3 regions of the Paenibacillus sp. SEL3 genome follow, and region 1 is predicted to be linked to each of the others. Evidence: predicted binding sites of a transcription regulator. Region 1 holds the regulator's gene; each other region holds the start of a gene.

Region 1 (10,794 bases):
ATATGGAAGCAAATCAACAAACTGCGTGAGCTGGGTTATAATATCGATGCCTCTTCGCGCCGGGGCTATCGGTTGATATCTCGGCCTGACCGATTGGAAGTATCCAAACTGGCAGATCTATTAACTACACAATCGTTTGGCCAGCGTATCATAGTGCTGGATTCGACGGTATCCACTCAGCAGGATGCTATGCGTTTAGCAGAAGAGGATGCGCCGGAGGGAACGGTAGTGCTGGCAGAAGAACAGACGGCGGGTCGGGGACGTCAGGGACGTAAATGGTATTCCCCTCGCGGCAAAGGGATATGGATGAGCATTGTATTGCGCCCCACCCAGCCCTTAGCTTTTACCCCCCAGCTAACGCTACTTACAGGTGTAGCAGTGTGTAGAGCCATTCGTCGGCTGACGGGTGTGGAGGCAGGAATCAAATGGCCAAACGATCTGTTGATTCATGGTCGCAAAGTATCCGGTATTCTGTTGGAATCTGCAACAGAGGATCAACGGGTCCGCTACTGTATTGCAGGGGTCGGCATTGACGTAAATTTAAATAAAGAAGATTACCCGGAAGAGCTATCCCATGTAGGGACATCCTTGAAAATAGAAGCAGGGCTTGAAATTGACCGTACTGCACTGATTGCTGCAGTTCTGGAAGAAATGGAGCTGCTAAGTAAGTTGTATGCCGAGCAGGGGTTCCAGCCCATAGCCATGCTGTGGGAGGCGTTATCCGTGACGATGAACCGCAGCGTTCGGGCACATACGGGACAAGGGATAGCGGTAGAAGGTACAGCGGTGGGCTTGGACCCTTCAGGGGCACTAGTGATAGAAACGAACCAGGGTGAGCGGATTCAGGTTATTTCAGGGGATATACAATTGTAGAAGCGACCCTAGCTGAGTATACGACCACAATCTTTCTGTTTCCTGTGTGAAACTTCACGTGAAAAAGCTGATGTTTTTTGTTATACTGTGCAGGAGGCGGCATCGGACGGTCCGAGCTGCACTCCAAGGGCACATTGCTCTACTTTAGCAAGTTTGTAAGACCATCATAACTTCATTTGAAGGTTACGTTGGATTCTGCTCTGAGCCGAACAGGACCGAGACAGAAGGGACGATCTCAAAATGAGTGTCTTTTTTGGCTGTTCGGACCTTTTGATGACGCAGATGTACAGGCGTTCATAAAAGGTTATTTTTTGTGCCAAAAAAAGATGGAAGGGAGCCATTCGCGATGGCAGGAAAACAAGCGCTGAATATTGTAAAAATGAAAAAAATGAAGCAGGAGGGCATTCCGCTCAGTATGCTGACCGCCTATGATTATCCATCGGCTAAGATAGCCGAGGAGGCGGGAATTGACATCATTCTCGTGGGGGACTCGCTGGGTAACGTAGTTCTTGGTTACGATTCGACCATCCCTGTGACCTTGGATGATATGGTGTACCATTCCCGGACAGTTGCAAGAGGCGCTGAGCATACATTTATCGTAGCGGACATGCCTTTTATGACATATCACGGCAGCATATCCGAAAGTCTTCAAGGCATCCGCCGTCTGATGCAAGAAGGACATGCGCATGCTGTTAAATTGGAGGGCGGAGCTGAAATTACCGATGTCGTAAAAGCGACTGTTCAGGCAGGTGTACCTGTGCTGGGACATATCGGGCTTACTCCGCAATCAGTTAATCAAATTGGTGGCTATCGCATTCAAGGTAAGGACGAAGCAGACGCACGCCGGTTGATGGCAGATGCCAAGGCATTAGAGCAGGCGGGTGCCTTTGGTATTGTCTTGGAATTGGTGACTGAGGAAGTGGCAACGGCGATTTCTAAAGAACTTTCCATTCCAACCATTGGAATCGGTGCAGGACGTGGATGTGACGGTCAAGTACTTGTTTATCACGATCTGATTCAGTACGCATCTCCTTATTTCAGCAAACGCTTTGTTAAAACCTATGCCGATGTAGGCGGCTTGATCCGCAGCAGCATTGAGCAGTATGTGAGTGATGTGAAAGGGCGGGCATTCCCGGCCGCAGAGCATGTATTCAGCGCGGATGACCGTGTTGTGGAGTCCCTGGAGTCCTTGTACGGACAGGCAAAAGGACAAGCGCAGAAACAAGCTAAGGAAAAGGTGGAATCTCAGTCATGATCATCGTAAGAGAAGTGGCTCAACTACGCAAGGTTATTGCCGAACGTCGGCAACTTGGAGCCAATGGAGCAAAAACGGTACACGATTCTGCCTCTTTACTGCAACATAAAGTCGGCTTTGTACCAACGATGGGATACCTGCATGAAGGACATGCGAGCTTGATGCACAAGGCGCGTGAAATGGCAGATACGGTGGTGCTTAGCATTTTCGTAAATCCGATCCAATTTGGACCGAATGAAGATCTGGAAAGCTATCCCCGCGATGAAGCTCGTGATTTGGAGGTAGCACGGCGTGAGGGCGTGGATATTGTATTTTTGCCAACTGTAGCAGAAATGTATCCACAACCAACCCAAACCAAAATTCGTGTATCCGCTTTGACAGATCGCTTGTGCGGTGCTTCCCGTCCCGGCCATTTTGATGGTGTGACTACGGTGGTAGCCAAGCTTTTTAACATGATAGGTCCTGATTTGGCCTTTTTTGGGGTGAAGGACGCACAGCAGGTTGCTGTGCTCCAGCAGATGGTGACTGATCTCAATATGAACGTGACTATCGTACCTTGTCCCATCGTCAGAGAGGCGGATGGTTTGGCCCTCAGCTCCCGTAACGTGTATTTAAGTGCAGAACAGCGCGAGCAGGCATTGGTGCTGTCCCAGTCACTGCGTAAGGTGCAAGAAGTGAGCGAAGATATTGTAACAAACACAATTACGATTCGTCAGTTACATCAAATGGTGGAGTCCACCATTACTTCCTCTCCTTTAGCAGACATTGATTACATTGAAATTTTAACTTTTCCTGGTCTGGAGCCCCTTCTTCCCGAGCAGCGGCTATGTGATGTTCAGGAAGACATCATCGTAGCGCTAGCTGTGAAATTTGGCAGTACCCGACTGATTGACAATATAAGAATACAGAAGGCGGAGGTGCTTTCCCATGTTTAGAACTATGATGAAATCCAAAATTCACCGCGCTACGGTTACGGAAGCTAACCTGAACTATGTGGGGAGTATCACTATAGATGAAGATCTCATGGAGACATCGGATCTGTTGGAGAATGAAAAGGTTCAAATTGTAAACAATAACAATGGAGCTCGACTGGAAACCTATGTTATCCCCGGACCGCGTGGGAGCGGTGTGATCTGTCTCAACGGTGCGGCAGCTCGTTTGGTGCAGCCTGGTGATACAGTCATTATTATTTCCTATGCTTCCATGTCAAATGAAGAGGCCAAAACATACAAACCAACAGTGGTATTTGTTGATGAACATAATAAACCAGCCCAAACGATGAACAAAGAAGTACATGCGACGATCATGTAATGAATGGGAGTGCGGATGAAACCCGTCTTTTAAGCGAAAAATGTGAGTGTATTAATCCATCTTTCATAAGGGCGGGATGCACATGTTCCAGCATGTATTCGCAGAAATGAACAGCATGTTAGATGATATCGTGAAGCATTACCCATCAGCCCAGGGCTCCCGCAGGCAGGAGCTGCTACAGCACTGGAGTCTGCTGCGGAGAATGAGTGACGGAATTATGGATGAGTGGCTGGCCTTTGAGGAAAAAATGGTGTGCCTGCGTGCGGCCGGCTTTTCCGCGGAGACCGATATGTCTGACACGGAGCTGCCTGAAAAAGAGCTGCCGGCTTTTAGTCGGGGGCAAGGGTATTATCGATTACTTATGTACCCTGAGGCGATCCAACAATTTGAGCAGGTACTACAGCATTTTCCGAACAGTTGGCAGAGTCGCATGTATATGGGAATGGCCTATTTTCAACTAGATGATCCAGCAGAAGCTGTATACCATTTTCAGAAGGTGCTGGACCTGACTGAGCAGGCAGGACTAAAAGCGGTCATCTATAATGCGCTAGGCTGTCTGTTGGCAAAGCAGGCTGACGTAGAGGAGGCGCAAAAATGTTTTGCTCTCGCACATCAGTTCGATCCTGCGTTACCCGAGCCGCTGCACAATATGGAAGCCTGTTTGTCCGGTACCGAAAAGCTTCGATACGACAGCTCCATAATGACCTGGATGTAGTTGTCAGACACCGAGTAAGACGATGCATGCCCACCTCCTGAGGCGGCGTATGCATCGTCTTTTTTGGCTGTCTTAATTTCCAAACACGCGATCTTCTGCTATGCTAATATACGGAGTTATTATTTTTGTAAGTGTCATAAGAAAGGATTAAGCCCGAATGAAATTTGCGGTATTGGATTTTGAAACGACAGGCACCCAGTCCGCGGATGACATCATTCAAGTCGGACTTGCAATTATAGATCATGATAACAGCATTTCCCGTGTTTACGGCTCTTATGTGAACCCTGGCAGATCTATTCCACCTTTTATCACTGGATTGACCGGAATTACAGACGATGACGTGAAGGATGCACCTGCACTTGAAGAAATGATGATGGAGCTTGTGCCTATGCTGGACGATGTTGTACTGGTCGGTCATAATGTGGCGTTTGATTTTAATTTTTTGCAAAACGCTCTGGATCGGTGCGGATACTTGCCATTTAGCGGAAGAATCTTGGATACAATGGATTTTCTGAAAATTATGTTTCCATCACTATCTTCGTATCAGTTGGGTTTTGTGTCTTCTGAGTTCGGGCTGGCACATGATCGCCCTCACCAAGCAGACAGCGACGCATTGGCTACGGCCGAGGTGTTTTTAAAGTGTCTGGGTGAGCTTCAAGCATTACCTCTGATAACGATACAGCGGCTTAGTGATTTGTTTGCAGAGGAAGACAGTGACCTTGGATGGTTTCTTGATGGGGTGCGTGAAGAGAAAGAGCTTGATCCTATTCAGGATTTGGAGGGATATCAGTTTTTTCGTCAGCTTGCGCTAAAAGTGGAAGATTGGACGGAGCTAGCTGCTCCGCGTAGAGAAGATGACCCGAATCCACTGTCAGGTGTTACCTTTGAGGAGTACATGGATGATGTGCGGGACAATTTGCGTTCATCCTTGAGTCAATATGAGGAGCGCGAGGCGCAGATACAGATGATTGAGGGTGTGAATCAGGCACTGAGTGAAGACAAGCATCTGCTGATTGAAGCAGGTACAGGAACAGGGAAGTCTCTGGGTTATTTGCTCCCATCGCTGTATCACAGTGTGAAAAAGGGACAGCGCGTTATGGTGAGTACACATACGATCAACCTGCAGGAGCAATTACGCGAGCGCGACATTCCGATGCTGACCAAGGTGATTCCGTTTCCGTTCCGGGCTGCTATTTTCAAGGGTCGGGGACATTATTTGTGTCTGCGTAAGTTTGAACATAAAATAAACAGAAGAGACTTCGCTACACCGAAGGAAGATTTAATTACAGCGGCTCAGATGATCGTCTGGTTGACGCTAACAGAAACCGGTGATGATGAAGAACTGAATCTGAGCAACCGTGGAGGGGATTTCTGGGAAACGGTGGCGAGTGATTCAGAGTCCTGTCTTGGTCGTTCCTGCCCATGGTTCCGCAAATGTTATTATCATCGTGCACGCCATGAAGCAGGAATAGCGGATGTTGTTATTACGAATCACTCTAAGTTGTTCACAGACGTCAAAGCCAGTCATCAGTTATTGCCGAGCTATGAACATCTGGTGATAGATGAAGCCCATCACCTGGAGGAAGTAGCTGGTAAACACCTAGGTATGCATATGAAATATTTCACACTCGTGCATACACTGACGCGACTGTTCAAAGACAGCAAGAATGGACAACTGCCTTCACTTCGTCAACAGTTGGCGAAATCGGGGCACGAGAAGTCGGCAGATTGGGCCTCAACTATCGACCAGCTGTATCCGCTCGTGTTAGAGGTGAAGGAAACTTGGGACCTGCTAAGCGACAAGCTGTTTGGCATGTTGCCGGAGCGAAGTGATGCGACACCGGGTGAAACAGGACAGTTTTCTTCCCGTCTCAAACCTTCGGCCAAGCCTGCAAAGTGGGATCAGGCGGGAGCTTTGGAAAATCAGCTATATGTAACGATGAGCGAAATTTTGCGCAAGGGCGACAAGCTGATGCTGGACGTCAAGGAAGAACATGACGATTATGCGGCGGATAGCCTTATTACAGATATCACGGGTCTGCTCAAGGATTTGGCGGGGATTCGAGAAAATTTGCGCTTTTTTATCCGACTCGATGATGAAACAACCGTATACTGGCTCGAGGCAAGCGGGCAATTCCGTAGTAAATCATTGCAATTTTATGCGGTACCCGTCGATGTGAGCCGCCAGTTGAAAGAAATGTTTTTTGACAAAAAAAGAAGCATTATTCTGACTTCTGCTACCTTGTCGGTAGATAAGTCGTTTCAGTACATGATCGATCAGCTCGGCTTACAGGAGGCCGCAGATCAAGAGCGGCTGATGACTTCGCAGCTCCCGTCACCCTTTAATTACAGGGATCAGGTGTTGCTGGTTATTCCACGGGATTTCCCAAGTGTGAAGGGCAGTGTAGGAGATGCGCATTTTGTAGATATGCTCGTTAGCTCTCTAGGAGCGACTGCTCAGGCGACACGTGGGAGAATGCTCGTTCTGTTTACGTCCTATCGGATGCTCCGGCAAGTGTATGAGCCGCTCAAAGAGGCCTTAGCATCCAGCGAAATTACTGTGCTGGGACAAGGTGTGGACAGTGGAAGTCGCAGCAAGCTAACCCGCCGGTTTCAGGAAGCGAAAGCTTCTGTATTGCTGGGGACCAGCAGTTTCTGGGAAGGCGTCGATATTCCGGGGAAGGCTCTGACTTGTCTAGCCATTGTTCGCTTGCCGTTTCAACCGCCGAATCACCCGCTGCTGGAGGCAAAAAGCGAACTGCTCCAGCAGCAGAAGAAGAATCCATTTATGAAGCTGTCTGTACCGCAAGCGGTCATTCGCTTCAAACAGGGATTTGGTCGGTTGGTACGTACAGCGAACGACCACGGGGTCGTTATCGTTTATGATACGCGTGTGATTGAATCCTATTACGGAAAGCACTTTTTGTACTCGTTACCGGGACCAAAAATGGAGCATATGCCATCGGAGCAAATGGTGCCCCGCATCGCCGAATGGCTCCAATCCGCCCCGGAGACAGAGGCATAACGGACGGACATAAGTATGTTCGTTACAATTAGGGGGAGCAAGTATGAAATCAGATAAAATTTCAGAGGCTGTCGTACGGAGGTTACCCGTATATTTACGTTATCTGAATGCACTGCACAAACGGGAGGTGGCTACGGTCTCTTCTCAAGAGCTGGGACAGAGGCTAGATTTGAACCCGGCCCAAATCCGTAAAGATCTTGCTTATTTTGGAGATTTTGGTCGGAAGGGTATCGGTTATGATGTTTCTTATCTCATTGAGAAAATACGCCATATCCTGAAAATCGACCAACAAATTAATGTAGTATTGGTCGGAGCGGGTAATCTGGGGCAAGCCCTTTCGAATTATAACGCTTATTTAAAAGACAATATGAAGATTGTGGCGGTATTTGATGCGTTTCCGGATAAGGTAGGAACCAAGATCAATACATTGGTCGTGCAACCGATGGATGAACTGGAAGCGACTGTGAAAGAAAAAAACATTCGAATCGGGATTATTACCGTACCTGATTTTGAAGCACAGCACGTGGCTGATAGGCTTATTGATAGCGGAATTGGAGCGATCCTGAACTTTGCACCGACTACTCTCAAGGCACCAGCCAACATTCGGATTCATGCCACAGACTTTACAACTGATTTGCTTAGCCTCGCTTATTATTTGGAGGACGGAAAGGAAGAAGCACAATATGACAGTGAATAAATGGATGATTAAAAACGGATCTTTTGCCGTAAATGGACCAGAAGCAGGGGTAGTCCATGGTTTTATGATTGTGGAGGATAGTCGTATTACTTATATTGGCGAAACCTTGCCTGCGGGTGAGGAAGAGACGGAAGCGATCGATGGTAAAGGGCTATTGTTTTTACCTGGTCTGATCAATACTCATGGTCATGCGGCGATGTCTCTACTGCGTGGGCATGGAGATGATTTGGCACTTCAAGTATGGCTTCAGGAAAAAATGTGGCCTATGGAAGCCAAGTTTACATCTACAGACGTGTACTGGGGTACGTCCTTGTCTGTGCTGGAAATGCTGAAAGGTGGAACAACAACCTTCCTCGATATGTACGATCATATGGATGAGGTGGCTCGTGTGGCTGAAGAGTCAGGTATTCGTGCAAGTCTGATGCGTGGAGCAATTGGACTATGTTCGGAGGAAGAACAGCGAATCAAGCTGGCAGAGGCCGTGACTTTTGCGCGTAACTGGCACGGTAAAGCAGACGGCCGTATTACAACGATGATGTCACCGCATGCGCCATATACATGTCCACCTGCGTTTATTGAAAAATTCGTACAAGCTGCGCATGATCTGGACTTGCCACTGCATACGCACATGTCTGAGACGATCGCCGAAGTAGAGCAAAACGTACGCGACTACGGTTTGCGTCCGGTTGCACACTTGGATAAGCTTGGCTTTTTCTCCCGTCCTTCGCTTGTTGCCCATGGCGTTCATTTGAACGACGAAGAAATAGCTTTACTGGCAGAACGTGGTGTAGCGGTTTCCCACAATCCTGGCAGCAACTTGAAGCTGGCAAGTGGTGTGGCAAGAGTGCCTGAATTGCTGCGTGCAGGGGTTACGGTTTCTCTCGGAACGGATGGTCCTGCCAGCAATAATAACCTGGATATGTTCGAGGAAATGCGTCTGGCAGCACTTATTCACAAGGGTGTATCCGGTGACCCTACGGCAGTTCCTGCAAGTGAAGCGCTGCGTCTGGCAACAGAATACGGTGCAAAGTCGATTGGTTTAAAAGAAGTAGGAGCGTTGGCAGCAGGCAACAAGGCTGACTTTATCGCGTTGGATCTGAATCAGGCACATTTCTTGCCGCGTACAGATCTTATTTCCCATGCGGTATACTCTGCAAGCGCCAAGGACGTGGCTCATGTGTGGGTAGACGGTCGTCAGGTTGTGAAAAACGGCGAATGCCTGACTATGGACGAGGAACGTATCAAACATGAGGCACAAGCCGCCTTTGAAGGGCTGCTGTCGCGCTAATTCAGGTGTCACATCCCCTTAGAGAGGAAGCACGGGTTTGAAAAATAAGAAAAAATGGATAGCGGTCGCCATTTTGGCCGTGATACTGATCCTGGTCAGCATTTTCTGGTATTATTCCTATGTTACTCAAGACCAGGTGGCTGAGAAAAATGCCGCTATCATTAAGGCCAAGCAATCAGGTGGTCTGGTTAGCACGACTCAAACATGGAAGTCTGTGTGGGATCAGGTATATTGGGTGGTTCAAGGGAAAAATGCACAGAATGAAAATATAATGGTATGGGTTCCTTTTCAAAAAGTGGAGGGACAACCTAACGTACCTGCCGCAGATAATAGCGGTGTTCATACCGAGCTGCTGAAGAACGGAGTCGACGAGCAAAAAATGACGTCGCTAATTCAGCAGCAGCTTCCAGGTGTAAAAATTGTAAGCCTCCAGCCGAGTGTGTTCAATGGCGAATATGTGTGGCAGCTGTTTTACGATGATGGAAGCCATCATTACTATGCCTTTTACCGTTTTTCAGATGGGGGAGCGACGGGGGTAAAGTATACTTTGCCCAATAACTGAGCTGGTTGAGGATCAGCAGATGTGGAATGAATGACTAGTAAATGATTAAAAGCTCAAGAAAAAGACGTAAATGCGATGAAATTCGTATTTACGTCTTTTAGTCTTGCTATGCCGTAAAGATGAGCTGAATGCCAGCGAAGCATCTTTACCTACCCAACTTCTCTCCTAAGGCAAATTCATCTTTATGGCGGGCAACAGCGATCGTAAGATCAAATCCTACACGCAGCGTCCCACCTCCACCATAACCAAAGATTTTGCCTCATCACAACTCCTCCACACATTGCCTTCGATTTTAGATATACGTTATGATATACTATATTTTATAAGTGATAGACAAAAATGATAGAAAAAAGAATTGCTGATCACTGTAAGATCATGCAATTTGGTTGTTTGTTGACATTCGTCCCGTTTCTTCTGAGTTTTACATTTTGAGAGGAGGATGTTGTTTGAAATTGCGTGCAGTTCCTATCGTTGTGGCGGCAGTTTTGGCAGCTTTGCTGCTATTTGGGGGATGGTTCATTTACCGTCAGGTTACAATGCAAAGTCCTCTGGAAAAACTGGTTTCTCAATATCCAGGCGTGACAAGCGCTCAAATAGATATTAAACAGGATCAGGTTGTATTGAAACTAGATCTCAAACCGCAGGCGGATGTGGCCGGATTGGTCGATGTAGTTAAGCAAAAAGGACAATCCATCATTGGCAGCCGCACCATTAAGCTCGATATTGCAGACCGTTCCAATACAGCACTGAATCAATGGTGGTCTGAGGCTATGTTTCCTGTAGCCGAAGCGATGGAAAATAGAAAGTATACTCAAATTTCATCTACAGTTGAGCATATGAAAAAGAAAAAGACGGGTATCAAAGCTGATACCGACATGGATTCGAACAATGTCTATATCCGACTCAGCGAAGGGAAAGCGACCAAGTTTATCGTTTTGCCACGTCAATCTCAGCAGATGGGGGTATGGCCTAATGCCTAGATGGATCAAGGAAATATTAATCGGCATTGTGCCGGTAACCATTATATTTCTCGTTTTTATTGGGGTAAATATTATCCCTCTTCTAGTT
Region 2 (10,794 bases), 2.6 Mb from region 1:
GGATGAGCCGACGACATTTTTAGATATGGCGCATCAACTGGAAGTGCTGCATTTGCTGGAGTATCTAAATACTTCGGAGGAGCGCACCATTGTTATGGTCGTGCATGATTTGAACCATGCGGCCCGGTATGCTCAGCATATGATTGCAATCAAAAAAGGGAAAGCTGAGGCGGTAGGAACTCCAACTGAGGTTATGTCCCCTGATGTGCTGCGTGAAGTGTTCGGGATTGAGGCTGATATTGTAACAGATCCTCGTACAGGTGTACCGCTCTGTCTTCCGTATGCTTTGGCTGGACAGCCTGCGGTAAGCCAAGCCATAAAAGAAATGAATGTGGAAGATAAGCAACCTGTGGGTTCTGTTGCTGAGCGACGTGATGCTAGAGCACAAGTAGCGGCAAGAGGTTAAAGGGGATATACCATGAAATCACTGGATTACGATCAGCTTGAGCAACTAGCAAACATAGTGAGAGTCACGCCGGAGGATGCAGTATATTCCGGGCCAGTGGCCGAATGGCTTGAACCCGAGAAGCTCCGCTCTGTGATGGAGTATTACGGCGATCTTCTGCGTGCTGAAGACGTTTTAACCGCAGCCGTTTATTTTGTGAACCAGTTGCGTGGCCTCGTGTTTGCGCAGCATTTTATGGTATCCCTGTGTGAACGCCGTTGGGACCTGTCCGTTTCTAATCTCAGATTTCATATTTGTTATGAAGGTCAATATCCCTCTATTAGTCTTCAGGTCATCGACTTAACAGAGCTGGACAATACGTGGAACAATGGGGATCACCGTTCTTCCGAACAGGCCCAGCAAGTGTTACGAGACTTTTACAGTTTGCAGATGCGGCCCCTATTGGAAGCAATTGCTACAGTGGGGAGCGCATCTATCGGCCAAATGTGGGGACAGTTTCCGTTGGCATTGCTGTATTTTAAGGATAGAGTACAGCCATCGTTGACTGATCCTCAGGATGTGGAGCGCTTTGAACAAGATTATATGTATGTGACACGTGAACTTGAGGGAGAGATATTCGGGCGTAAAAGAAATCCGTTTACGGTTCGTCTCGTTGAATTGGACAATCCTTACCGCCCTGGTAAAAATACCTACATGAAACCGTCCTGTTGCCAATATTACAAGACAGGTGGAGGTCAGCGGTATTGTTATACTTGCCCCAAAATGTCCGCTTCCGAACGCGAAGAACGCAGACTCGAAGTGGTGGCATCACGGTAAAGTCTCTGTGGATGTTGGCATGTCCGTCACCTTTTGGTTAAAATAGGTTATGTAACCTAAACCAAGTGACACGAAGGAGGATGCTGTATGTCTGTCTATTCACATAATGCCGTAACATCAGCGAATCAGGAGGTTTCTCTGAATACTTACGCTGGTAAGGTGCTGGTTATTGCGAATACCGCCAGTAAATGCGGACTTACCCCGCAATATGGGGATTTGCAAAAGCTTTATGACGAATATAAGGATCGGGGATTAGTTGTATTAGGCTTTCCTTGCAACCAATTTGGCGGTCAGGAGCCGGGCAGCAGCGAGGAAGCGGCTGAATTTTGCCAACTGAATTACGGGGTTAATTTCCCCGTATTCGCCAAAGTGGACGTCAATGGACCGGATACAGCGCCTCTGTTTGAATATTTGAAAAAGCAACAGCCTGGAGAACAGGAAGATGGGACAATTCAGTGGAATTTTACGAAATTCATTGTGAATCGTGAAGGTGTACCTGTGGGTCGTTTTGAACCGAAGGAGTCACCAGAAGCGATGAAAGCAGCCATTGAGCAATTGCTATAGTAGCTTTGCCTTCATTCCAAAATATATGTTTAAAAAGGTCTGATTTCCGGCATGTCTCCGGGAAGCGGACCTTTTTTTGTTCTCTACATGTGCATTTGTCTAAGGGGGGAGTATCATGTAAAAGTCATGGGCATAATCAGGCCGCCTACAGGGGAAACTGAATGGAGCAAAAAAACATTTCAGCAAACAGTTGATCTCGTATATCCTTTCTTTTTTAAATGTGGACAAATTGTGAATATCACAAAAAGCTATTGTAATGTGAAAAATATCACACTATAATAAGCGCATGAAGTGAAATAAATCACAAACACTAACGAGCTGTTTACGTGAAACTATTCACAATTATTATACAGTTTATGCCCACACACCAAGGAGGAATTCAACATGAAAGTAGCAGTTATCGGATGTACACACGCAGGCACAGCAGCTATCGTTAACACAGCTAAATGTTATCCAGATGCAGAAATTACCGTTTACGAGCGTAATGATAATATTTCATTTTTATCTTGTGGTATTGCGCTGTACGTAGGTGGTGTCGTCAAAGATCCGCACGGCCTGTTTTATTCGTCTCCAGATCAACTGTCTGACTTGGGTGTAGTGACCAAGATGCTTCATGAGGTAACGAGTGTGAATACGGCTGGCAAGTCGCTGCATGCCCGTAATCTCCAAACAGGTGAGGAATTTACAGACACATTTGATAAACTAATTGTGACCACGGGATCATGGCCCATTATTCCAAAGCTGGAAGGCATTGAACTTGATCATATCTTGCTCTGTAAAAACTATAATCATTCCAATGATATCATTGAGAAAGCCCAGCACGTACAGAACATTACAGTCGTGGGAGCTGGATACATTGGTGTTGAATTGGTAGAAGCTTTCCAAATGAATGGTAAAAATGTAACGCTGATCGACAGTGCTGATCGTATATTGAATAAGTATTTGGACCATGAGTATACAGACCGGATTGAAAGTTCACTGAAGGAACATGGCATTAAGCTGGTACTTGGCGAGACGGTGAGTCGTTTTGAGGGTACGAACGGTAAGGTAAGTAAAGTCGTGACCTCTAAAGGAGAATATGAAACAGAGCTTGTTATTCTCTGCATCGGTTTCCGACCTCAAACGGATCTGCTCAAAGGTCAGGTAGATATGTTGCCTAACGGTGCGATCATTGTGGATAACTATATGCAAAGTAGTTGCCCGGACGTGTTTGCAGCAGGCGACAGTTGTGCAATTCGCTATAATCCGACCGGCAAAACGGCTTATATCCCTTTGGCAACCAACGCAGTTCGTATGGGTACGCTGGTGGCACGTAATCTGGTGCAACCAACCATTGCCTACATGGGAACCCAAGGAACTTCGGGTATCAAAATTTACGAAGACAATATCGCAGGAACAGGCATGACGGAAGCTGCGGCAACAGACGAAGGCATGACTGTAGAAGCTGTAACCATTGAGGACAGCTACCGACCTGAATTTATGCCAACCTCCGAAAAAGTGTTACTGAAAGTGGTATATGAGCAGGAGACGCGAAGAATTCTGGGTGCTCAAATTATGTCGAAGGTGGATTTGACGCAATCCATTAACACGCTATCCGTAGCCATTCAAAACCATATGACTATTGACCAGTTGGCCTTTGTCGATTTCTTCTTCCAGCCGCATTATAACAAGCCTTGGAATTTCTTGAACGCGGCAGGTTTACAAGCTTTGCCTACAATATCCGAACGGAACCCAGTTACTGTATAATTAGATTTGTCTGTGACATTGTTCATAAGTTTGTCAACAATCTGAGGCGTACGGATGAATCCTTATAGTACAATATAGAGTAGCATAAGGATCAGGGGGGAAGTAGCTTATGGGTTTGTTTTATATCCTTTTTCTTGTAGTCGTGGCGCTGATAGGCCTCGGTGGAGTTCTTTGGTTCTTAAGAGCAGTTGAAAAGGAAGAATACAATTAAATGTAAAGCGCGTAGTAGCGCAGTAGATGTAATAATACAGAAAAACAGTCCTTTTTTCAGGGGCTGTTTTTTTTATAGTTACGAAAGTGATTTTTTTCACAAACTTAATCACTGATTTTAAATAAAATATGAAAGAAGAATATTTTAGTGAATAGATATTAAAGGAGCGGGGATATATGGCGAGCTATAAACCGGGGCAAATTGCTGAAAAGACGGTGGAAACAGGAGTGGCCAAGGCGAACAACCCGTGGACTGTGGCGGTGGTACTGGGATTTTTGGCAGGTGCATTTATTGCACTCGGGTTTTTGCTGGATATACGTGTTATTGCAAGTGCGCCTAAAGAATGGGGAAGCATTGCCACCTTTATTGGAGCTGCGGTGTTCCCTATTGGTCTGGTATTAGTTTTGATCGCAGGCGGAGAATTGCTGACCGGCAATATGATGGCGGTCCCTTTGGCGAGATGGGCAGGACGAATTAAGACAGGAGTCATGCTTCGTAATTTGGCGATTATTACGCTCAGTAATTTTGCAGGTGCGTTATTCGTTGCATTTTTCTTTGGGCATGTGCTGGGTTTGACAGAAACGGGCCCTTATCTGGACAAAGTGGTGGATATGGCAGGACATAAGCTACACGAAAGCTTTTTGCAGTCTTTTATATCGGGTATAGGATGTAACTGGCTCGTAGCACTGGCTGTATGGTTGGCATATAGCACAGACTCCATTGGCGGCAAAATTATGGGGATTTGGTTCCCGACCATGGCCTTTGTGGCTATTGGATTTCAGCACGTTGTTGCCAATATGTTTCTCATTCCGGCGGCTATTTTTGCAGGCCACTTTTCATGGGCAGATTATGTTATGAACTTCATTCCGGTCTGGCTGGGGAATTTGGTAGGAGGTAGCCTGTTTGTGGCTGGAGCCTACTGGTTGGCCTATCTGAAAAAGCCTCAAGCCAGCGCACATCCAGTGAATGAATCTCCAACTACTTCTTCGGTTGCACATCCAATCCGTTGATTGATCCTACCTAATCATGGTACTTTAAACAGCAATGAACAAAGCAAATCCGCCATGACAGGCCCGGGGGAACGTAACCTGTCATGGCGGATTTTTTTGGGAGTGGTCCATGATTTGGCATGGAGGATGAGTGTGCGCTCGTCCATGATGCCTTGATCTTTTTTACCCTCAGTAAGATATGCTGAAACAGGATGTTGAAAAAAATTATGATTCTTAAAAAATCCGTTTTGCTCTATGCAGCAGACGGATTTTTTTAATATTTTGGAGAGCGGCTGTGTGGGAAAATCCTTCTCTTGCCATCGGCCAAAGCTGTGGATATGATAAGATCAGTGTAATTTTTGGAAACGGTAACGGAAAGGAGCATCAACACTATGGATCATCGCAATAGCGCGCCTCGTGAGGCCACGCTTCAACAAGACTTACAAGGGGGACAGCGGATGACGGAGCAGCAGGACGGTATTTTTCCGGCTGTATGCCCGTTAGATTGCCCGGATACGTGTGGGCTCCTGCTTCACAAGGAAAAAGGAAAGATAATCAAGGTGACTGGAAACCCAGATCATCCCATTACCAAAGGGGCTATTTGTAACAAAGTTCGCAATATGACGGAGCGGGTATATGATCCTGATCGGGTGCTCTATCCGTTGAAGCGTATAGGCCCCAAAGGAGAAGGGAAGTTTGAACGAATTAGCTGGGAGGAGGCGGTCAATACCATTACAGGTCGGTTCAAGGAGCTGATCCGTACGGACGGACCGGAATCTATTCTCCCCTACAGCTTTTATGGCAATATGGGCGTATTGAGTGTGGATGGAATGGATCGCCGATTTTTTAATGCGCTGGGTTCAAGCCAACTGGATCAGACGATTTGCAGCGTGGCTGGGAATGAAGGCTGGGCGTCCGTTATGGGTTTTAAGGGCGGCACCAGCCCGGAGGACACGGAGGATGCAGACCTCATTATTGTGTGGGGTGGTAATGTCATTAGCACCAACATGCATCAGGTCGTTTTGGCTGAGAAAGCACGTAAAAAAGGTGCTAAGGTGGTCGTTATTGACGTTCATCGTAACCGGACGGCGCAATGGGGGGATTGGTTCATTCCGTTATATCCGGGGACGGATACAGCGCTCGCGCTGGGTGTTATGAATGTACTGTTCGCTCAAGGACTGACGGACGACGAATTTTTACATCGCTACACAGTAGGTCATGAGGAACTGCGCGAGCATGTTAAGACCTATACACCAGAGCGGGTTTCGCGGATTACCGGCGTGCCGGAAGCGGATATTATCCGTTTGGCGGAAATGTACGGAACTGCGAGAGCAGCGTATATCAATATCGGTAATGGGCTTCAGCATCATGATAATGGCGGTATGAACGTACGTGCGGTTACATGCTTGCCTGCGCTCACTGGACAATGGCTGAAGCACGGCGGGGGAGCGTCACGCTCCAACGGCGCTTATGCCAAGATTAACAGCGCCCATCTGGAGCGTCCTGATCTGCGACAGAACCCGGATGCCCGGATGATTAACATGAACCGGATCGGAGAAGCGCTGCTACAGAAGGAACAGCCGATTAAGGCGTTATTCGTATATTGCAGTAATCCGGTAGTTGTAGCCCCCGATTCGGAACGGGTGACTAAAGGATTTGAACGAGAGGATTTGTTCACAGTCGTTCATGACCTATTCCTAACCGATACGGCCCGCTATGCAGATATTGTGCTGCCTGCCGCGTCTTCTTTTGAAGGAACAGATCTATACAAATCGTACTGGCACCACTATATCCAAATGCAGCAGCCCGTCATTGATCCGCTTGGGGAAAGCAAAAGCAATTATGAGCTGTTTAGCCTGCTCGGACGGGCAATGGGCTTTGATGAAGCTGCCTTTACGGAAAGTGAAGAGGAGATGATCGCAGGCGCGCTTGATAATCCAACGAACCCTTATCTCAACGGTGTGACCTTGGAATCCTTAAAGAAGTCACCTTTTGTAAAGCTTGATATGACGCCAAAGGCCACTTATTTGGATCGTTTAACCACGCCTTCAGGCAAGATTGAGCTATATTCGGAAAAAATGAAACAAGCAGGTCTGCCCGCGATGCCTTCTTATGTGCCGCTGATTGAAGGGTACGACGGAGAGCACCGACCGCAAGCGGACGAGCGGTATCCATTAATGTTTATTTCACCGCCAAACCATAATTTTCTGAATTCTACTTTCGCTAACTTGCCCAAGCATCAGCGACTGGAGCGGGAGCCTTTGCTACAAATTCACCCGGAGGATGCTCAGACAAGAGGCATCGCGGACGGGGAGCCGGTTACCGTATGGAATGATCGGGGGACGTATGAGCTGAAAGCCAAAGTCACCGATCTGATGCTGCCCGGTACAGTGATTAGTCAGGGATTATGGTGGGAAGGCAAAGGACGCAGACAGCGTGTCAATGTGTTAACCTCTGATCGGCTGTCGGATATGGGACAGGGGGCTACTTTCTTCTCAACGGTGGTGAATGTGAAGCGCCAATGAGATTATGCCTTTTATGGCGTCAGATGCAAAAGGAGAAACAAAAGATATGAAATGGTTGGAGTCTTATCCGAAAGAAGTGAAAGTGTTTCTCATTGCTAGCCTGATTAATTCTGCTGGAAGTTCCCTGATGTGGCCGTTGGTTAGCATGTATGTGTTTGACGAGCTAAACCGTAGTATGGGAGATGCAGGAATTGCGATTTTAGTGCAGTCTCTGGGCGGAATTTTTGGTCAAGTGCTGGGCGGAGCCCTCTATCACCGTATTGGAGCCAAGAAACTGATTGTTGGCTCGCTCGCGATGAACGCGCTGGGACTTCTCGCGCTTCCATTTACCAGCGGTCATTGGGTAGCGTTTGTCATCATGATGGGCTTTATCGGCTTTTTTAATGTCGTATCTGTACCTGCGATTCAGGCGTTTGTAGGTTTTCGTTTCGCTGACCGTCGTGGAGAGCTGTTTAATATTATTTATGTCGCTAACAATATTGGGGTGGCAGTGGGTACGGGATTGAGTGGCGTTCTGGCGGACCTTTCCTATCAGCTCAGCTTTGTGATGAATGGAGTGACTTCTGCGGTATTTGCCGGATTCTTCTGGTCTTATCTAAGTAGGGTGGATCGGGAAGAGGGGGAAGTACAGCTCAGCAAGTCTGTGAAGAAAAGAGAGGAAATCCCAGCTCGTTTGCTGTTTCGTGATACCAGATTGTATCTCTTTGTGGGGTTAGGCTCACTTTTTTTATGGTTCGGCAATTCGATCTGGAATACAGGAGTGTCTCCCCATATTATTGAGCAGGGCTTGCCTAAAACGATGTATGGGTTACTATGGACACTGAATGGTATCCTTATTTTTGCCGCACAACCCATTATTTTTTGGATAAAACGACTGTACGCTCATCACGCTTCAGCGCACATGACATGGGCCGGAGGATTTTATTTGGCGGCTTATATTGTCATGCTGGGCACACAGAACTATACTGGAATGATATTCGCTATGGTTCTGGCGACCCTGGGAGAAATGCTGATTGCACCTGCGGTTCCAGCATTCCTGTCTGATCATGGAGGTCGGGGTGCACCCTTTTACATTGGGCTTGTGGGGGGCATTGGCGCAGCCGGACGGGTAATGGGGCCTTATATTATGGGGAAGTTGTATGATGGCGGTGGGTTACCGCCTACACTTTGGCTTGCATCAGGCGTAGCGGTGTTGTCGATCCTGTTTTTCGTCCTGCACAGCTGGTTGAACCGTTTCCGGCATCATTCGGATACTTTGAATACTATGACGTCCAAGGCGGATGTTCCCAGTTCTTAAGTCCTAATAAAAATGCAGTATTATGCTGTAATTATGGTACAATAAGTGACGGATGATTGTAGTTATTGCTTCAGGAAAGCCTTCACAGGAAGGATTGAAAGGAATTGTTTACAAGTCAACTCTTGACGATACGTCATTCGGAGATGAAGGATGCTCCTGATCTGATTGCGCTGGATGAATTGGTATGGAATGAACGCACGGCTCCCGCTTCGCTGTCCTGGAAGTCGCGCGGGGAGTTTCTGCGTAATACGCCTCCAGGCTCTCAACTGGTCGCCATCGAACAGGAAGTACTCTGCGGGTATATTGGATTTCGTCCTCCAACGCTGTTGGCTAGTAATTGTCATGTACTCGAAATAAATATAGCTGTACATCCAGCTTATCATCGCAAAGGCATTGGGACAGCGCTCATGAACTCCATGAAGGATATTGCAGCTGCGGAGGGCATACGTAAGTTGAGTTTGCGTGTACTCTCATGCAACACGGAAGCCCTTATGTTTTATGAAAAAAGTGGTTTCGCGATTGAAGGACGTTTGCATGAGGAGTTTTACATAGCAGGCCAATTCGTAGATGATGTGTTAATGGCCTATTTCTTAAAATAGGCGGGAGGCTACAGACAGCAATTCGGTTGTATGCCCGGCCTAAACCAACAACGCCGCAGACCTGAGCAGGTCTGCGGCGTTGTTGTACAATACAATATTACCGAAGTTGCTTCCATTCATTTTGGAGCATACCGTACACTGCGTGGTTCATGTAGCCGTCGGGCAGCAATTCCGCTTCGCGTACAATGCCTTCGAGCACAAAGCCCAAACGTTCCGGAATACCGCGGCTGCGGCGGTTCGTCGTTGCAGAGCGGATTTCGACCCGATGCAAGTCCAGCTCCATCAAAGCATATTCAACGAATACGCGGCAGGCGCTGGTCATTAGACCTTGTCCTTCGTACCCGTGTCCAAGCCAGTATCCGATGCTAACGGAGCGGTGAGTCCAATTGATCTCATGGTAGCTGATGATGCCAGCAAGCTCGTTGTCTATCCAAATTCCGGCGGTCAGACTACCGTTCTCTGCGGCTTGTTTCAAGGCGCCCTGCACGAACTGCTCTGTGTGGCTGATTTCCGTGGTAGAGTCTACCCATGGAAGCCATTGACGCAGGCGGTCACGGGACATTTCGATCAGCTCAAACAGAGGCTGCACATGCTCCTTGGTGAGCGGCCGAAGGACTGTGCGTTCGTCCAACGCATATGTAAACATGATTGATCCCCTCTTTCACTCGGAAAATCGCTAAACCAGCCAGTCTAGCATTTAATCCCATGCTACCTTATTCTGCGAGAGTCGTCAAAAGGGAGAGGAAGCTTCAAATTCAATAGGTCCCACCCGGAACCGTTCATGCTCGTATACATATCTCAGATCCAAATCCCCTACAAATTCGGTTGGGGATACACTGCCAGATACAGTGGCTTGCAGAGGAAGCTGTTCGGCATCATACATTACGACAGAGCTAAAATCGAGATGCTTTGTAAATTGGGCTGGATCATCGTAAAATACTGATGCTTTAGGGTCCATCGTGTGTGTGACACCGTCAATCGTGACAGCAATATGAACCTGGCGGTTGTGGTCACGTGGCTCCACTGAGCTGTGAACGCGCTGGGACACAGCATCTGCTGCCGATTCGACTGCATATTCTTCCATCGTCCGTGCGTTAACAATATGCAACTCCTGCAATTCGACACCCGTTCCCGAGGCACGCGTGAGGACCACGACGGCTTCACGCACACCATCCCCGTTCACATCCCTATAGTATAATTGTGGTGCGGTGGAAATATCTGCCGAGCCCGACCATCGGAATGTGTGGCGTTGTTGGCCGATTTCCAATACAGCTGAATGGAATAATCCCTGTGACGGACTAACAGCATATAAGCGGACGGATGAGTCTTCTGGAGCGCTGGCTAGTGGACGAGATTGTACAGTTCCGTTCACCGGGTCCGGTGAAGGATGGCCGGAAGTCATGACGGAAGAGGACAAAAGCATAGACAGCAGGATCACAATGAGCAGCTTAAACACGGGTGGGTCTCCTTTTCCGGGCAAAATAAAAGATATATACACTATAACGAATTTATTTGCCGAAAATGTTAACTCTTTTTCATAACTTGTCACTTTTTTTGCTGAAGAGAGCATAAGGATTTTCATTTTATTGAGTTATGCGGTGTGAAAGGGTATATTTAAGGGAACATGTTTTACACAGATTA
Region 3 (10,794 bases), 850 kb from region 1:
TATGTCCGCTTTGAACTGCAAATGATGCTAACATTGCAATTTTAAATTTCATTTGATATTGTACAGGTAGGCATAGCAAAATCCCTCTTCCTAACAAGAGGGTAAACACAGTTGGACAAGTCCTACCTTGACTGACCGTGATACTATTTGCTCAGCCCATCACATCCATATAAGGAGGTGCACAACATGGCAAAAGACGTTCTGTGTGAAGTCAACTCTTGTACGTACTGGGCCCAAGAGAATAAATGCAGCGCTAGCTCCATTTACATCGTAAGCAACAGACCAGAAGACACTCACAAGTCTGAAGAAACAGACTGCAAAACCTTCGAAGCCAAGTAAATCTTTGATTTCAAGCCTAGCTTTATAATGAAGGAGCCCATGCCCGGGTTCCTTCTTTCTTATGATATTCTAACAAGAATGATAATTATTATCAAGTCCTTTTTCGGTACAGAAAGGCGCTTTTCGCTTGTATACAATCATTTCTCTGCTACTTTATAAATCCACGCTGAAAAGGACACTGCTGTTCTCTCTAAAGACAAAAAAAAGAAGCGTCGCTCTGAACGATTCGCTTCTTGTGCTTGACCTTTTGTAATTGTTCCTGCTTGGTCGGCTTCATTCGTATGTGCTGTGAAATCTCGCCATAATGGTCATTTGTTTTGCGGCTCTGTGCCGCGCAATAGATTCCAGCGCGTTTTGCCTTGCTTAGCGCTTTTTGTGTTTGAGTACGTGCCATACGGCTTCACTCTCCTTCATTGGACTCCTTTTATCATAGCATCCAATAGTCAAATCGTGAATGGTTTGTCTGACTCAAGCATTCTTCAATTCATTAAATGTCTGAAAAAATATCCGGATCGCCACTGGAGGCCGCTACAATAAAAACAATAACTATAAAAATGATGATCAGTGTATAAATCAGTGTACCGATAATACTACATACCAGTCCAGCAATGGCCATACCTCTGCCTTGCTCGCCATGACGGTTAATTTCCTTCAGGGAAAGACTGGACAAAATAATACCCACAATTCCGATAATCAACCCGATATAGGGAATGACAACAGATAAAATCCCGAGCACCATCGAGGCAACAGCTTTACTATTGGTAGGTGGAACTACTGGGGGCGGGTTAAATGGGGCGTTATAATCGTTCGTCTCCTGAAAAGGATCGGAAGATCGAGGCTCCTTGTACAAATCACTCATCTGTTAAATTCAACTCCAATACGAAAAATAGCAATTATATAAGTTCTAGGGTACCACAATCTTACAAATCAGGACAGTACTTATTTCGAATTTTTAAATTAGAACGTTAAAAAGAAGAAACATAGCGATATTAGCACTTTTTGAGGTAACTGGGCATACAGTATTTTACCTGTTACAGATCAATTGTGCTCCATGAGAGCATCCTGCCAAGGAGGTCGGAGCTATGCTATATCGTGCAACATCCCACAGAAAGCGCTCGCCTCACAAACGTTTAAATGCAAACACACTTAGGATAATATCCACTGCCATGCTGCCATTTTACAAAGCTATAGCAACTCGCCGTGCGTTTGCAGTTCAATGGTCACGAGCTGTCGTTCAGGCGAATTTGGATCGGATGAAATCCCTTCTCTGCTCAGTAGCTCCATTTGCCGCCAAACAAGGCTTAGGCACGAATGGCATCGGCTACTTTATTTCCTTTTTAGCTCAGCCACCGATGCTCTATTATACGAATGGAACAACGATTCCACCGGGGACTGTGCAGTTTACATTTGAGCCGAGAGTTCATCGCGCCATCGCAAAAGCCGTTTTTCCGCTGTATCGCGAATTAGCACGTAATCCATGTTTTGCTTCTGCCTTAGCCAAAGCGATCAACAGACAAGACCAGCGTGCAGTTCATGTCATGATCCGTAGTTTGATTCCATCCTCTGCGCTGAAATCCGTACAAATTGAGGACGATGGCTTTGCATTGCTTTTTAAGTATTCCTTTAGTAAATACCCCTATCGCAATCTGCTCTTTCGAGAGTTCACTTAAAAAGGTTGCTACTAGCGTGCTTGCTTGAGTTCTCCAATGAGCTCTTTTCCCAGTTGTATGGCCATATCTGTCAGCACTCGGATTTCGTCCTTGGATGCATGGTCCAAATGTGTCCCGCAGCAAATGGCAAAATTGCCCGCAAACTCTTTTCGTAAGCGAACTGCAATTTCTTCGGTAATATAAAACTCCTTGTGATTTTGCAATTGCACAGTTTGAATCGGCTCGAGTCTGGCCCCTGCTGTAATCGTTCCCAAATGGGGCTGATCACCGCCAGAAATGAGTACAACGATATCTTCCCCCATAAAATAGGCATTCAGTACAAGACGGATACGGCCGCTTTCTTTTTGCAAATGAATCATATGATCCTCTCCTGCTAAAAAATATTGTTGTGAAACGATTCACTTTATGAGCATTATTCATTGTATCGCTTCCTGAACGGCTCGACAATTAAAAATGGCCCACAGCAGCCTCTGTATTCCATGGCTTGCTGTGGGCCTTCATTGATATTCTAAAACAAGCATTCCATTTCCTACTGGGTGTTAACGGATCGTGATCGTATGCACAGTCTTACCGCTTGCGCCGTCATTATCCGTCACCGTTAGCTCCACGGTATACGTTCCAGCTGTGGTGAATTTATGCTTCACCTTGGAACCAACTGCCGTATCGCCATCGCCAAAATTCCAGCTGTAGCTGACGATTTCACCGTCTACATCACGGGAAGCTTTGGCGTTAAATTGTACATTTTTGTTCTTCTTAGCGGATTCATTAGCCTGAATAATGGCTACTGGCTTTTCATTGGATGTAGGTGGATTCGGATCAGGGTTCTGTCCTCCACCATTGGTTACATACAATCTTCCCGGTGCCTCCGTCTCCACTTCATTTCCCGCTGCATCCCTTACCCGGATCACGATGACTCCGCCTTCCAGGTTCAGAGAAGATGAAGTGAAATAAGTACCTTCATAGTGGCCTGACGAAGTTTCATTTAATGGAATATCGTTGCGACCCAAAGTGGACAGGTTGAAAGGTAGCTCCACATGGAAGGACGCTTCCAAACCGGATGCACTGTCAAAGGATACTCGTACCGACTGTCCTGGAGTAATACGCACATCCTCAGCAGGACTAATGTTTTCAAGCTTCGGCAGAGCTGTATCGACATACACCGAGCGCGTAACAGTTGTTTCGTTTTCGGCAAGATCCTTGGCCGTCACTGTAATTTGATTTTCACCTTCGTTGATAAGCAACCGCTTGTTAAAGCTGCCGTCACTTCCAAATTCAGCGGGCTCACCATTAATCGTCAATTCGGTGAGGAACTCGTCATACACCGTACCGGTGACGCTCACGACACCCGCATTCGTACGGGCTCCTTCATCTGGCGAAGTCAGGATCAGACCCGGTTTAGTCTGGTCAAGTGTCACGACCACCGGTTCGGAACGATCCGTTATTTTGCCGTATACCGCTGCTTGGACACTTAGCGGATTAGCACCTGGTTGAAGATCAACCGACAAACTGAACTGGCGATCCTTCACCTTCGTTGTGCCAGCCAGCTCCTTACCGTTAAAGAGCTGAATATCGGCTCCTTCTGCCGGAGAAGTTCCTGTTACGGTAATCGTCTCTTCCTGCGTATAGGTAGCCTTCGTAGGAGTCATAATCGTTGGAGCATTCACCGGATATCTGACGATAGCCCGGATCATGTAGTTACCCTCCTCCTCAGGTGATTGGCTCCATGTGCCGCTTACACCTTGCCAACTTCGAAGCGCATTGGGACTGCTTTCATCTGTAGCAAGACCCGGCGACTGTGTGCCTACAGCAGACTGTGTATATACGATGTAGAAGTCACCTTGAACCGTCACCGGCTCTGGGAGCTGTACCGTCGTCCATTGTGTCTCATCCCGTACGGCAGTCCCGTCGAATGGACCAGCCAACAATCGTCCAGGTGCTCCTGCGGCACCGGAGGCGTCATAGACAGAATATTGGAATGCCGTTCCTCCCGGATTCGGGAAGGCAGAGTTCCAGAACAAAAGCGATGCTCCTGTCACTTGAGTCACTTCCGACTCAGGTGTCATTCTGACTGCCCATGAATTGCCTGCCGCGTTAAAGGCTCTAGCATTTTCTCCTGTCCCGTCATCGTAAGCAATGCCTCCTTGGAACCCGATAAAAGGTTTCAACATGACATTCGCTTCCACACTACCGTTCGGAGGAGCAGTAACGGATACACTGTCGCTATAATAATTTTCGGCTGCAATGGACAACGTGTATGTTCCTTCCAGCACGTCCAGCGTAAATTCTCCAGCCTCATTCGTTTCTACCGGAGCAATGCGTGCATCCTCCACCACCAACACTTTCGCTTTTTGGATCGGTTCACCGGATTGCTTGTCGGTAATGACCCCGTGAATCGTACCGTGAGGTATGGCCTGAAGACTAAAGTTTGCTCTGATGACTTTGTTATTCTCAATCGTGACTGCTTTCGTTTGAGGAACGTAACCGTAGGCTTCAGCCTTCAGCGTATAGTCGCCGGCTACATGGGTGAAGCTGTATTTGCCCGTGGTCGGATCCGTTTTTACCGAACGTCCGGTTTCCAATACCGTAACCGTAGCGCTGGCTGGAAGACTGTCGAGACCGACACGTCCACGTTCCACCGTTGTTTCTGCCGGCTTCACTTTCTCCTGGAATTCACTCTTTTCAGTACTTGTAATTTTGTACAGCGGGAACTGTTCTTCCGCTTTTTCCAGCTTGATATTCGACTCAGGTACGATGTCCTTAGTCACTGTCGTAGCTGGAATGCCAAGCACACGGAAATCGTCAATATACCAGCCGTTCTTGTTCACACTGTTATCCGATTTCAAACGGAAGCGAATTTGGATTTCATTGCCGGCGTAGCTATCCAGATTGTAATAAACTGGAGCCCACTTTTTCCCGTTCGTATTGTGAGAGAATTTGCCCAGCTCGCTCCACGTGTCACCATTGTTTTTGGACACTTCCACATAACCGTAATCATAGCCAGCCTCAATTTCAAACCAGTGATTGAAGGTCAGTGTTGCGTTGCGTACAGCTTGCAAATTAATTTTTGGTGAAACCAGCGAAAATTCAGCTCCGTTCTCATAATTGCTATCCAGATCGGTTGCCCACACATTGGGTCTGGACGCTGCGCTCTCTGGTCCTACTTCCTTGGGAATGCCGCGTTCCCACTCATCCTTAGTACCAGAATGAGTCCAGCCATTATCCGAGCTGCCGTCAAAATGATCGCTATACAGCGTATCCGGCACGTCTACTCTCAGAGAAGCCTCATTCGACTTGATTCCTTCATTACCACTATAATCCTCAGCCGCCACTGCATAATGATAGGTCGCTCCACCGACCGTGATGGTATCTGTGAGTGTCAGTGCTGAGGTTGTACCGATGGAAGTATAATTTTTGCCTGATTGGGTAGAACGATACACCTTATACTGCTTCACATCTTCATCGGAGGAAGCATTCCAGGCCAGTGTGACGTTGCCTACAGTATCTGCTTCAGCAGTCAAATTGCTCGGCGCAGCAGGTGCAACGGTGTCTGGCTCCTGAATCGACAGATCGTCAATATACCAGCCATCTTTCACAACCGTATTGTCACTAGTAAAGTTGAACAGGAGGTATACCTTTTGACCCGCGAATGCCCGCAAATCAAGATATTGTGTTTTCCAGCCGTTGCTGGCGCCGGTAAATGATAATACCTGCTCAAACGCATTCTGATTGTTTGTGGTTGCTACGTACACTTTGCCGAAATCAGAATTGTTTTCAAGATCGTACCAATGCTTGAAGCTAACCAGTGCCCCTTTTGAGCTCTCGGTCAGATCAATCGGAGGGGCCATAAAATAACTGTTGGAGTTGGTCTGATATTGGCCTTCGAGATTGGTCGCGATGACCTTTGTACCCGAATGTGCGCTTTTAGGGCCGCTTGTTGGAGTTCCCCATTTCCAAACACTGCCCTGTCCACCGATATTAATACCGGCAATGTCTTTTTCAAAGTCTTGTGTGTAGCCTGGTTTTACCCCTTTAGAGATTTTCACCTTATATACTTCAGTTTCAAATCCGTTATTACCGTAATCATTTACACGAATATAGTATTCCAGACCAGCGCTATCCACCAAAAAAGTCGGGATGGATGCTTGATATGTACCATCTTTGCTGTCGCCGGAGGTCCGTTCCAACGGAATATATACATAATTTGACGTACCCGCTGTTTTGGCAAATGCCTCAACGGCTGTCACGCCGACATCATCCGTTACATGAGCAGTCAGAGGTATATCAATACCCTCGAATGCCGCAGCGGGCGGTGTATGCTCGAGAACAGGTGCTTCCAGATCGTCGCCACCCGTTACAACTTTACCAGACACGGAGCCCAGACCCTGCATGACCGAACCGACCGCATCCAGCGCATTAATGACACCATGTCCGTAGCCATTGTTTGGCGAAGTAGGATATGTGCTGTCCGTGCGTGGTGTAGCTGTGTTCATCAAAATTTCCTCAAGCTGGTCTACGGTAAGAGAATGATTCGCCTGCAGCAACAGTGCTGCAAGACCCGCAACATGCGGACCTGCCATGGAAGTACCGTTATATCCACCTTTATAGGCGCCGCCAGCGACAGATGACCGGATATTCACACCCGGTGCGGAAACTTCTGGCTTCACTTCACCATAGGGTGAGGGTCCTAACAATGAGAAGCTGGCCAGATTATCATTGCTATCCGTGGCTCCAGTAGCGAAGGATTCCGGATAGTTCGCCGGATTGGCTACTGAGGCAGGTCCGCCCGGATTGGAAAGAGAGGTGTTACCTGCAGAGAATTCGGGGAAAATTTGAGCATCCCGCCATGCCTGAACCACAGGCCGGAACCATTCATCAAGACCCGGTCCGCCTCCCCACGAGTTGTTCACTACGTCTGGAGCAAGCTCGGGATGAAGATTTCCTTGGGCATCTTTTGGCGCAAGCAGCCATTGACCGCCATCCAGTATAATTGCATCCGTCGTTTCCGGATTAAAAATCCGAACCGCAATCCACTTCGCGCCAGGGGCAACGCCCACTCGGTTCGTTCCGTTTTCCTCAGAGCCGACCATGGTACCCATTGTATGTGTACCATGGGAATCGTCTTCCTGATCGACCGGAAGCGTTGCGTGACTATGCGGATCGTACCAGCTCAGCTCGGGATTCACGACATTGCCTGCCGCGTCCAGACCCCGCCATTTGCGATGAAGGGCCGGATGTGTATAATCTACACCTGTATCCAGATTGGCAACCACGATTCCGGTTCCGTCGATTCCTTTTTCCCACACTTGTGGTGCGTTAATATGGGATATGTTCCATTCCACCGTAGATGGGTCTACAGCGTTCTTACCTGCATTGCCAGGCTTAGCCGATGTTTTGCCATCGTCCTTCTCCAGCTCTACAGCTTTCTCTACCGATGCAGACTTCGCCGTTGCTGCTGTCGCTGTTGCAGCTGTTTCAGCCGTTTTGGCATTTGCTCCCTCTGCTTGCTTGTCAACTGTCACCTTTTGCAGATAACGCGTTTCATTCGGTAAGACTTTATCGACCTCAGGTAGTTTCGAAATATGATCCAGCACCTCCTTGGTGCTTGTTACAGCCAATGCATTGACAATAAAATAGCTTTTATATTCCTTCACTCCGCCGCTCTCTGATTGCTTGTCCAAGTAATTTTCAAGCCCATATTGGGTTCTCGAAGCGGTTTCACGCAGAGAGCTGATCACATGGCTGCGTGCAGCCATTTTGGCAGCGGAGGGTGTTATTTTCTCAAGTGAGGCCTTTTGGAGAGCATTTTTGGAAACCTTGTTGGTGTCTACCTGTTCTTTTAATTTGACCAGATAGGTAACATAGTTATTCTCCTCAAACTGTTTGGTCAGTTTCGGAGATACCTTCGCGGTCGTGACCTTGTGAGAGGCTGATTTCAGCTCCAGCTTGGAGCCATCCGGTGTGTTATTCGCCAAAGCAGGTTGAACAAAGGAAAAGGCCATTAGTAAAGATAGTCCGATAGATAGTGGTTTCTTGAATCGTTTAGGTTTAATCAATTATTTCTCCACTCCTTTTACTAGGTTTAATGTTTCTGAAATAACCTGTACAGAGTAAGACCTCATGCCTTGCACATCAAACACACGGGTTGCGCGACATGATGTGGTTGGCGACCACCTCCTTCATAGAATATAGTGAAACACAAAACTATTAGGCGATTCATAGATGGAAGTACTTCATAGGTGAGTTTAAAATCCAATAGAAAAGCGATAAAACTCTAGTAGATACCTAGGAGAAAGAGCAGGAGCAATTCGAAGAAAAAACATGTTATATCATTACATTTTATATTAAAAATTGATATAAAATCATATATTATGGATAGTATAAAGTTACCAAAACAGATATACAAGTCATTTTTTTGCATTTTTCTTGAAATTCTATGACTTTTATATTCTTTTATGTACGAAAACCCCTTTTTAGCGGCTACGTAATTAGTGCATTACACGGTTAGCAGGTGTATGCAATCTCTGTACGAGCCGCTCAAAGGGATTTTCGGAAGACTTTCTTAATCCTGTCTGATTATTTTTACTTAAGTACGGAGTTCACCGCAGCAAGCGCGTCGATCAGACCATATCCGTAACCATTGTTCGGTGAAGTCCGATACTGGCTGTCTGTCAGCGGAGTTGCTGTTTTTGAAATAACATCCTCCAGTTGGTCCACGGTCAAAGATGGTTTGGCCTGAAGCAGTAATGCTGCTAATCCGGCAGTATGCGGGCCTGCCATGGAGGTACCGTTCCATCCCCCCTCATACACTCCGCCCGGTACAGAAGAACGGATGTTTACACCAGGAGCCGAAATTTCAGGCTTCACTTCGCCATAAGGAGAAGGACCGCGCAGCGAGAAGCTGGCTAGCTTGTTGTTAACGTCCGTGGCTCCTGTCGCATAAGCCTCCGGCAGATTTGCCGGATTGGCTACAGACCCAGGTCCGCCCGGATTGGACAATGTTGTGTTGCCTGCGGAGAACTCAGGGAAAATCTGAGCCGCTCTCCACGCCTTGGTGACTGGACGATACCATTCATCCAGGCCAGGTCCGCCCCCCCAAGAGTTATTCACCACATCCGGTGCAAGCTCAGGGTGTTTTTTACCGTTTTTATCTACAGGAGCAAGAATCCATTGTCCACCGTCCAGTAAGATGGAGTCGGTGGTATCTGGATTGAATACTCGAACCGCAATCCATTTGGCGCCAGGAGCAACACCGATTTCATTCGTACCGTTGCTGTCCGAGCCAACGCTTGTACCCATCGTATGTGTACCATGTCCATTTGAATCAGTTGGCAGCGATGCTCCATCAACCGCATCATACCAGCTCAGTTCTGGATTCACGACCTGACCGGAAGCATTCAGACCACGCCATTTTCTTTTCAACGCCGGGTGAGTATATTCAACGCCTGTATCCAGATTGGCGACAACAATGCCTTTGCCGTCAATGCCTTTGGCCCAAACCTGTGGTGCTTTGATTTTAGAGATATTCCACTCGACACGGCTTGGCGTTACCGCATCCTTATATACGGATTCTTCCACCGATTTTTGCGCATTCTCTTCCGTCACAGCCGTATCTACAGCGGCCTGATCTGCAACCACTTGGTCAGCTGTAGATTCCTCAACCACAGGCTGGGCATCCTTATCTATTTCTACTTTTTGCAGTTCCCGCTTTTCATCCGGTAAAATTTTGTCGATCTCAGGAAGTGTGGCCAGATTATCCATGACCTCTTTGGTGCTGGTGACCGCAAAAGCGTTCACGATAAAGTAACTCTTGTACTTTTTGACGCTTCCGTTATTAACTTCTTTCTTTAAGTATTCTTCCACGGATTGTTGCGTTTTTTCTGCTGTATCCATGAGAGAGTTCACAACTGTTGTACGTACAGAAAGCTTAGCAGCAGCGGGTGAAATCTGCTCTGCAGAGGCCTTTTGGAAAGCATGCTTGGCAACGGACTCCGTATCCACCTGATCCTTCAATTTAACCAGATAGGTGACATACTCACTGGCACTGAATTGTTGGTTCAGCTTGGCTGAAACCTTGGCGGAAATGGTTGATCCTCCTGCTGAGGTGGTTGTGCTGGAATCCCCATATACCGGGGAAATTAGAGAAAAGGCAAGAAGAGCGGTAAAACTGACCGACAGCGTCTTTTTGATATTTTTCGACTTAATCAATACTTTCCATCTCCCTTTACTTGGTTTTTTAATTCTCAAGGACAACCTTCCGGACAGCTACGTCAAAAGCTCACAAAATAGCCTCTGGTACTCACCTCCTTTAAAAAATATAGATTCCGCCGGGGTGAAATCCATAGATCATCATTCTGAGGTGAACAACCCTTGGTGCAGACCGTAAAAAACGAGCATCGGGTAGAAACAGGTGGACAAGTTTGAAAATGATAAGTGAAAAAAATGAAGAGAAAGGTAGGATAAGAAATTTAGAAGTAATCGAGGAGGTTAATGTGCAAGTATTAAAATACAATTTAAAACAAAATAATGAAACATATGGTATCTTTTGAATCTAGTATAGTGTCATAAAATCAGATATTCAAGCATTTTTTTGAATTTTATTCCTTTTTTCCTTGAAGAAAAGAAAAATCTCTTCCATTTTCGAAGCAAATGCAAGTCTTCATTGTGCACTTGGTTTCGGAGATCAGAAGAGATTTTTCGACATTCAGCAAGAAACTTAAAAGAGTGTTATCTGCCGCTATTTACAGGTATGGGAACCGAGACGGCTCCATCTGGAAAGGATGATTTG

What was found. The regulator Rex, encoded in region 1, represses fermentation and respiration genes when NADH is low (regulators of the CRP and FNR family bind a similar motif). The targets are predictions, from matches to a motif close to TTGTGAAATATTTCACAA.
Region 2: a site for Rex is predicted at 3,828-3,845, ahead of ACYCS5_RS12505 (formate/nitrite transporter family protein). Genes of this name have one in related genera too.
Region 3: a site for Rex is predicted at 2,396-2,413, ahead of lpdD (prenylated flavin chaperone LpdD). Genes of this name have one in related genera too.

What each region holds. Positions count from the first base shown of each region.
Region 1 is NZ_CM137725.1:73,311-84,104, reverse strand. It holds gene ACYCS5_RS00390 (biotin--[acetyl-CoA-carboxylase] ligase) at 1-873, shown strand, start outside; gene panB (3-methyl-2-oxobutanoate hydroxymethyltransferase) at 1,220-2,128, shown strand; gene panC (pantoate--beta-alanine ligase) at 2,125-3,063, shown strand; gene panD (aspartate 1-decarboxylase) at 3,056-3,439, shown strand; gene ACYCS5_RS00370 (tetratricopeptide repeat protein) at 3,522-4,154, shown strand; gene dinG (ATP-dependent DNA helicase DinG) at 4,312-7,179, shown strand; gene ACYCS5_RS00360 (redox-sensing transcriptional repressor Rex) at 7,223-7,876, shown strand; gene ACYCS5_RS00355 (amidohydrolase) at 7,863-9,164, shown strand; gene ACYCS5_RS00350 (cell wall elongation regulator TseB-like domain-containing protein) at 9,202-9,726, shown strand; gene ACYCS5_RS00345 (hypothetical protein) at 10,173-10,706, shown strand; gene ACYCS5_RS00340 (AAA family ATPase) at 10,699-10,794, shown strand, end outside.
Region 2 is NZ_CM137725.1:2,699,382-2,710,175, reverse strand. It holds gene ACYCS5_RS12525 (ABC transporter ATP-binding protein) at 1-406, shown strand, start outside; gene ACYCS5_RS12520 (hypothetical protein) at 419-1,222, shown strand; gene ACYCS5_RS12515 (glutathione peroxidase) at 1,310-1,786, shown strand; gene ACYCS5_RS12510 (FAD-dependent oxidoreductase) at 2,171-3,532, shown strand; gene ACYCS5_RS12505 (formate/nitrite transporter family protein) at 3,920-4,753, shown strand; gene ACYCS5_RS12500 (molybdopterin-containing oxidoreductase family protein) at 5,125-7,257, shown strand; gene ACYCS5_RS12495 (MFS transporter) at 7,304-8,554, shown strand; gene ACYCS5_RS12490 (GNAT family N-acetyltransferase) at 8,659-9,153, shown strand; gene ACYCS5_RS12485 (GNAT family N-acetyltransferase) at 9,251-9,799, opposite strand; gene ACYCS5_RS12480 (copper amine oxidase) at 9,884-10,609, opposite strand; gene ACYCS5_RS12475 (glutamine--tRNA ligase/YqeY domain fusion protein) at 10,778-10,794, shown strand, end outside.
Region 3 is NZ_CM137725.1:919,035-929,828, forward strand. It holds gene ACYCS5_RS04420 (DUF1540 domain-containing protein) at 187-339, shown strand; gene ACYCS5_RS04425 (hypothetical protein) at 530-733, opposite strand; gene ACYCS5_RS04430 (DUF4190 domain-containing protein) at 827-1,198, opposite strand; gene ACYCS5_RS04435 (hypothetical protein) at 1,422-2,009, shown strand; gene lpdD (prenylated flavin chaperone LpdD) at 2,021-2,368, opposite strand; gene ACYCS5_RS04445 (S8 family serine peptidase) at 2,549-8,062, opposite strand; gene ACYCS5_RS04450 (S8 family serine peptidase) at 8,589-10,214, opposite strand; gene ACYCS5_RS04455 (SulP family inorganic anion transporter) at 10,734-10,794, opposite strand, start outside.